One region of the Streptomyces sp. NPDC055099 genome, then DNA from elsewhere that is predicted to be linked to it. Evidence: riboswitches for the same ligand, from Rfam matches in the RefSeq annotation. Region 1 holds a riboswitch; the other holds the start of a gene.
What was found. A riboswitch is a leader RNA that binds a small molecule or an ion and turns the genes downstream of it on or off. The one in region 1 is predicted to bind glycine.

Region 1 (3,396 bases):
TCGGTGTGCACTCGGCGATGCCGATGGGGCAGGCGCGGCGCCTGGCGCCCAATGCCGCCTATCTGGTGCCCCGCTTCGGGCTCTACCGCGAGATCAGCGACCAGGTGATGACGCTGCTGCGGGAGCTGTCGCCGCTGGTGGAGCCGCTCAGCCTGGATGAGGCCTTCGTCGACCTGGAGGCCGGCGGGGTGGCCGACGACCGGGCGTCCGCGCTGGAGGTGGGCGAGCGGCTGCGCGCGGACATCAAGGCGGTGACGGGGCTCGCGGGGTCGGTCGGGCTCGCCGCGTCCAAGATGCTGGCGAAGATCGCCTCGGAGGAGGCCAAGCCCGACGGGCTGCGGCTGATAGTGCCGGGCACCGAGCGGGACCTGCTCGCCCCGATGCCGGTGCGGACGCTGCCCGGCGTCGGTCCTGCCACCGGGGACCATCTGCGGCGGGGCGGGATCACGACCGTGGGGGAGATCGCGGAGGCGGGCGAGGACGAGCTCGTGCGGCTCCTGGGGAAGTCGCACGGCAGCGCGCTGTACGCGATGGCGCTGGCGCGGGACGAGCGGCCCGTGGTGGCAGAGCGGGAATCCAAGTCGGTCAGTGTCGAGGACACGTACGACGTGGACATCCATGACCGGGTACGGGTCAGGGGCGAGGTCGCGCGGCTCGCCGAGCGCTGTGTGGAGCGGCTGCGGGCGGCCGGGCACTCGGGGCGGACCATCGTCCTGAAGGTGCGGCGGTTCGACTTCTCTACGCTGACGCGCTCCGAGACGCTGCGTGGGCCCACGGACGACCACGGGGTGGTGCGGGAGGCCGCCGCGCGGCTCCTGGAGTCCGTGGACACCACCGGAGGGGTGCGGCTCCTGGGAGTGGGCGTCACGGGGCTCGCGGACTACACGCAGGAGGACCTCTTCGCGCAAGCGCAGGCCCAGGCGGAGGCCGAGGCGCGGGCCGAGGCCACGGAGGCACCGGAGACGCAGCAGGAGACGGAGGAGGAGCGGGGCGGGGAGGCCGTGGCGCAGCCCATGGCCGAGGCGGGGGTGGAGCCGGCCGTTCCGGCCGAGCGGCGGTGGGCCGCGGGGCACGACGTGCGGCATGCCGAGTACGGGTACGGCTGGGTGCAGGGCAGTGGCCTGGGGCGGGTCACGGTGCGCTTCGAGACGCCCGAGTCGACCATGCCGGGGCGGGTGCGGACGTTCCGTACGGATGATCCGGCGCTCGAGCCCGCGGAGCCGTTGCCCCTGGTGGCGGCTCCCGGGGCGGTGGAGCCGCGGTGACGCCGGGGGCGCCTGTCCCGCCGGGGTCACCTGGGCTGCCGCGCGGGTGTCAGGGTTTCTCCTGCCCCGCGATGTTGCCGAAGTCCTTGTCCGGTGGTGGTGTGGACGGCGGAGGCGTGATGTCCAGGCCGTAATGGTGGTAGAGCTGCAGTTCCTGTTCGGGGGAGAGGTGGCGGCCCACGCCGAAATCGGGGGCGTCCTTGATCAGTGAGCGCTCGAAGGGGATGTGCAGGGTGCCGTCGCTCCTGAGCTCGCTCGGTTCCAGGGGGACGAAGGTGTCCCGGCTGAACAGGCCCGTGCGTATGGCGGCCCACTCCGGGGCGCCGGTCGCGTCGTCGAGATAGACCTCGTCGATCGTGCCGATCTTGGCCCCGTTCCGGTCGAACGCCTTCCGGCCGATCAAATTGCGCGGATCGATGTCGGTCTGCACGGGCCCTCCAACTGGTCGAGGCTTGTCGAAGTGGGGCGTAACTCATCCTCGTTCGTTCGCAATCACTACGAAAGAGCACTTCGGGGCAGGTGGCCACTCGAGGGAACGGTCACGGTCCTCGCTGGTAGGCTGGCGCTTGGCTGCTGACCCCGTGCGGGAGAGCTCTCCGGTCGAGACACCGGAGGCGCCGAAGGAGCAACTCCTCCCCGGAATCTCTCAGGCCCCTGTACCGCACGGACGAGGTCACTCTGGAAAGTAGGGCGGGCGTCGGGCGGGCACGTCCGGTCCCCTTCCTCACCGACGGTGAAAGCCGGTACGGCGCCTCTCGCGGGGCACGGACCGGTGAAACTCTCAGGTTGAGATGACAGAGGGGGAGGCCGTCCGGGTACCCGCGCCGTGGTGCCCCTCGCAGGTCGCGTCAGACCAGGAGGCCTCCGCAATGACCGCCACACCTCGTATCCCGCTCTCCCAGCTCGAACAGGGCATTCCCTTCGAGCAGCGGCACATCGGTCCCGATGTGGAAGCACGGGCCAAGATGCTCGCGCAGGTCGGGTACGGCTCGCTCGACGAGCTCACCGCGGCCGCCGTGCCGGATGTGATCAAGAACGCCGAGGCGCTGAACCTGCCCGGGGCGCGCACCGAGGCCGAGGTGCTCGCCGAGCTGCGCTCCCTCGCCGACCGTAACCAGGTCCTCGATTCCATGATCGGGCTCGGTTACTACGGGACCTTCACGCCGCCGGTGATCCTGCGGAACGTGATGGAGAACCCCGCGTGGTACACCGCTTACACGCCGTACCAGCCCGAGATCTCCCAGGGCCGCCTCGAGGCGCTGCTCAACTTCCAGACCGTCGTCGCCGAGCTGACGGGGCTGCCCACCTCCGGCGCCTCGCTGCTCGACGAGGGGACCGCGGCCGCCGAGGCCATGGCGCTGTCGCGGCGCATGGGCAAGGTCAAGGACGGTGTCTTCCTCGTCGACGCCGACGCGTTGCCGCAGACCATCGCCGTGATCCAGACGCGTGCCGAGCCGACCGGTGTCGAGGTCGTCGTCGCCGATCTGAGCGAGGGCATCCCGGCCGAGGTCGCCGAGCGCGGTGTCGTCGGCGTGCTGATCCAGTACCCCGGCGCCTCGGGTGCCGTACGCGACATAAAGCCGCTCATCGAGCAGGCCCACGAGCTCGGCGCCATCGTCTCCGTCGCCGCCGACCTGCTGGCCCTGACGCTGCTGACCTCGCCCGGTGAGCTCGGCGCCGACATCGCCGTCGGCACGACGCAGCGCTTCGGCGTCCCGATGGGCTTCGGCGGCCCGCACGCCGGTTACATGGCGGTGCGCGAGAAGTTCGCGCGCAGCCTGCCGGGGCGGCTCGTCGGCGTCTCCGTGGACGCGGACGGCAACAAGGCCTACCGGCTCGCGCTGCAGACGCGTGAGCAGCACATCCGCCGCGAGAAGGCCACCAGCAACATCTGCACCGCTCAGGTGCTGCTCGCCGTGATGGCCGGAATGTACGCCGTCTATCACGGGCCGGAGGGACTCAAGGCCATCGCGCGGCGTACCCACCGCTACGCGACCGTGCTGGCCGCGGGGCTCACCGCGGGCGGGGTCGAGGTCGTGCACGGCGCGTACTTCGACACGCTGACCGTGCGGGTGCCCGGCAGGGCCGAGGCGCTCGTCGCGGCGGCCCGCGAGGGTGGCGTCAACATCCA
Region 2 (3,396 bases), on a different contig from region 1:
GCTCGGCGTCGACGGCGGCGGCGACGTCCGGGTCCAGCTCGTGGAGAGGGGTGTTGAGAAGCGACATCAGGTGGTCCCTAAGGGTCTTCGGGGGGCTTCAGCTGCCGGAGAACTCGGTGTACTCGTCCGCGGAGAGCAGGTCCTTCGGCTCCTCCGAGACGCGCACCTTGAAGAGCCAACCACCCTCGAACGGGGCGGAGTTGACGAGCGACGGGTCTTCCACGACGTCCTGGTTCGACTCGACGACCTCGCCGGTGACCGGCGAGTAGAGGTCGCTGACGGACTTGGTCGACTCGAGCTCGCCGCACGTCTCGCCCGCGGTCACCGCGGCACCGGCCTCGGGCAGGTCGGCGTAGACGACGTCACCGAGCGCGTTGGCCGCGTGCTCCGTGATGCCGACGGTCGCCACACCGTCCTCGACGGCCGAGAGCCACTCGTGCTCCTTGCTGTAACGCAGCTGCTGGGGGTTGCTCATGACCTGAATTCTCCTGTACGCGGGGGAGTGCTGATGGACGAGGCTGTTGTGCGGGGTGTCACTTCTGGCGCTTGTAGAACGGCAGCGCCACGACCTCGTACGGCTCGTGCGTGCCCCGGATGTCCACGCCGACACCCTCACTGCCGGGGGTGGCGTGCGCCGCGTCGACATACGCGATGGCGATCGGCTTGCCCAGCGTGGGGGACGGTGCACCCGAGGTGACCTCGCCGATGACCTTGCCGTCGGCGACCACGGAGAAGCCCGCGCGCGGGACGCGGCGGCCTGAAGCGATCAGACCGACCAGCTTGCGCGGGGGAGCGGCCTCGGCGCGCTCCGCGGCGGCCGCGAGCGCCGCGCGCCCCACGAAGGTGTCGGACTGCGAGGTCTTCTCGAACTTGACGACCCGGCCGAGGCCCGCGTCGAAGGGCGTCAGCTCCGCGGTCAGCTCGTGCCCGTACAGCGGCATGCCCGCCTCAAGACGCAGCGTGTCGCGGCAGGAGAGACCGGCGGGGACCAGGCCCGCGGGCTCGCCGGCCTCCATGAGCGCGTTCCACAGCTTCTCGGCGTCGCCGGGCGCGACGAACAGCTCGAAGCCGTCCTCGCCCGTGTAGCCCGTGCGGGCGATCAGCGCGGGCACGCCCGCGACCGTGCCGGGCAGGCCCGCGTAGTACTTGAGGCCGTCCAGGTCGGCATCCGTGAGTGACTTCAGGATGCCGGGGGACTCGGGACCCTGGACGGCGAGCAGGGCGTACGCGTCACGGTCGTCGCGGACCTCGGCGTCGAAGCCCTCGGCGCGGGCGGTCAGCGCGTCGAGCACGACCTGGGCGTTCGAGGCGTTGGCGACCACCATGTACTCGGGGGTCTCGGGCTTGCCGAGCCGGTAGACGATCAGGTCGTCCAGGATGCCGCCGTCCTCGGCACAGATCATCGTGTAGCGGGCGCGGCCGACACCGATGGAGCCGATGTTGCCGACGAGCGCGAAGTTCAGGAGGTCCACGGCCTCGGGCCCCCGGACCGTGATCTCGCCCATGTGGGAGAGGTCGAAGAGACCGGCCTTGGTGCGCACGGCGTTGTGCTCGTCGCGCTCGCTCGCGTACCGCAGCGGCATGTCCCAGCCCGCGAAGTCGGTCATGGTCGCGCCGAGCGCACGATGCACGGCATCGAGTGCGGTCAGACGGGGGGCAGTACTCATTCGTGGAACTCCCAGGGGCATGACGGGCGAGGTCGATCCTCCCCATCTGTCATCGGAACCTGAGAGGTTCACCACGACCCGTACGTATGAGGGTCATGACTTGCACCTTGGGTGGAGCCGCGCAGGCGGCCCGCTTTTCAGATGTGCCTCGCCCGCGCGGTACGGGGCCTGAGAGATTCAAGGGAGGGACTTGCTCCTTCGGCGCCCCGGTGCGTCGTGCGACGGTCACCGGGAACTCTCCCGCGCGGATTCAAACGGCCTGTATGGAGTTTGCGCGCACATCATTGCACGCGCCTGCGTCACAAGGCAGTGCCAGTCCAGTAATGCTGTTGTGCCGCATTACCTTCTCTTTACACTTGCCGGGGAAGCTGCGGGAAGCAGGTACGTGACCGCTAAGGGGAGGCCGATCACGGTGCGCAGGACGAGTGTCTACGCGACCAACACAGGGGTGGCCCTGCCCAAACAGGCCGCCGCCCCCACCAGGGAGAGCTGCGGCCCCCTGCCGGCGGCCGTCGTCCGCGACCTGCGGCAGCGGACCGGCCACAGCCCGTACCGGCTCACGTTCGGCGAGGGCGATCTGATCGTCGTCTCCGGGCTGCCGGGCAGCGGCAAGTCCACGCTGATGCGCAGAGCCGTCGCCGGCCCCCGCATCGACTCGCAGGACACCCGCGACCGCTGGGCCCGGCGCATGCCGAGCCTCCTGCCGTACGCGGTGTACCGCCCGCTGGTCCGCATCGCGCACTACGCGGGCCTGCGCAAGGCCCTGCGCTCCGGCGAGGGCGTCGTGGTGCACGACTGCGGCACCCAGGCCTGGGTGCGCCGCTGGCTGGCCCGCGAGGCCGCGCGGCGCGGCACCACCCTGCACCTGCTGCTGCTCGACGTGCCGCCGGACACCGCCATAGAGGGGCAGCTCGCGCGCGGGCGCGGCGTGTCGCGGTACGCCTTCGCGCGCCACCGCAGGACGGTCGGCCGGCTCGTCGGCGCCGCCGAGCGCGGCGACCTGCCGCGCGGCTGCGGCTCGGCGGTGCTTCTGGACCGGACGGCGGCCGGGGTGCTGCGGGGGATCGGCTTCGGGGACTGAGCCGCCCGCCGCGTTAGGGTCGTGCCGCAGGCAGAGCGGGACCGATCAGGGGTTAGAAGAGATGGACATTCCGGCGCAGGCGCACGCCCATCCCTACGGAGGATGGCCGGGCAACGAACTCGAAGAGGTGCTCGCGGCATCCCTGGGCACCCCCGGAGCGCCCCGGGCGTCCGCGGGGGCCCGCATCGTCGAGGTGCTCGGCCGCAGCCACGTCTGGGTCCCGCTGCCGAACGGCGGGGGCCCGGACAGCGGCACCCTCGACCTGCCCACGCTGGAGATCGACGGCCAGGCCTATGTCCCCGTCTTCAGCTCCGAGCAGCAGTTCCACCAGGCCACCGGCGGGCGCATGGGCTGCACCGTGGCGCCCGCCGTGGAGTTCGCGCGCGGCCTGCCCCCGCAGCTGGGCATCGCGGTCAACCCGGACGGCACGGTCGGTGTGCCGCTGCCGCCGCCCGCCGTCGCCGAACTCTGCCGCGCCGGGCGCACCCCGCTGGACGGCCCCGCGACCGGCGGCCGCGTACGCCTCTTCGAACCGGACTGGCAGGAGGACCCGGTCGACTTCCTGTCCGCCGCCGCCCGCGAGTTCGAGGCCACCGGCGTCGTCCTGAGCGCCCGCCGCTGCCTGGCCAGCGTCGAGGGCGGTGACCC

Region 2: another riboswitch for glycine. It lies ahead of gcvT (glycine cleavage system aminomethyltransferase GcvT); the one in region 1 lies ahead of gcvP (aminomethyl-transferring glycine dehydrogenase).

Annotation. Positions count from the first base shown of each region.
Region 1 covers NZ_JBSGUA010000006.1:9,040-12,435, forward strand. Annotated here, with positions in the region: gene ACWFRU_RS16870 (DNA polymerase IV) at 1-1,265, shown strand, start outside; gene ACWFRU_RS16875 (PRC-barrel domain-containing protein) at 1,315-1,695, opposite strand; glycine riboswitch at 1,840-1,937, shown strand; gene gcvP (aminomethyl-transferring glycine dehydrogenase) at 2,135-3,396, shown strand, end outside.
Region 2 covers NZ_JBSGUA010000015.1:37,303-40,698, forward strand. Annotated here, with positions in the region: gene glyA (serine hydroxymethyltransferase) at 1-67, opposite strand, end outside; gene gcvH (glycine cleavage system protein GcvH) at 98-475, opposite strand; gene gcvT (glycine cleavage system aminomethyltransferase GcvT) at 534-1,667, opposite strand; glycine riboswitch at 1,704-1,814, opposite strand; glycine riboswitch at 1,815-1,920, opposite strand; gene ACWFRU_RS31085 (AAA family ATPase) at 2,074-2,748, shown strand; gene ACWFRU_RS31090 (enhanced serine sensitivity protein SseB) at 2,810-3,396, shown strand, end outside.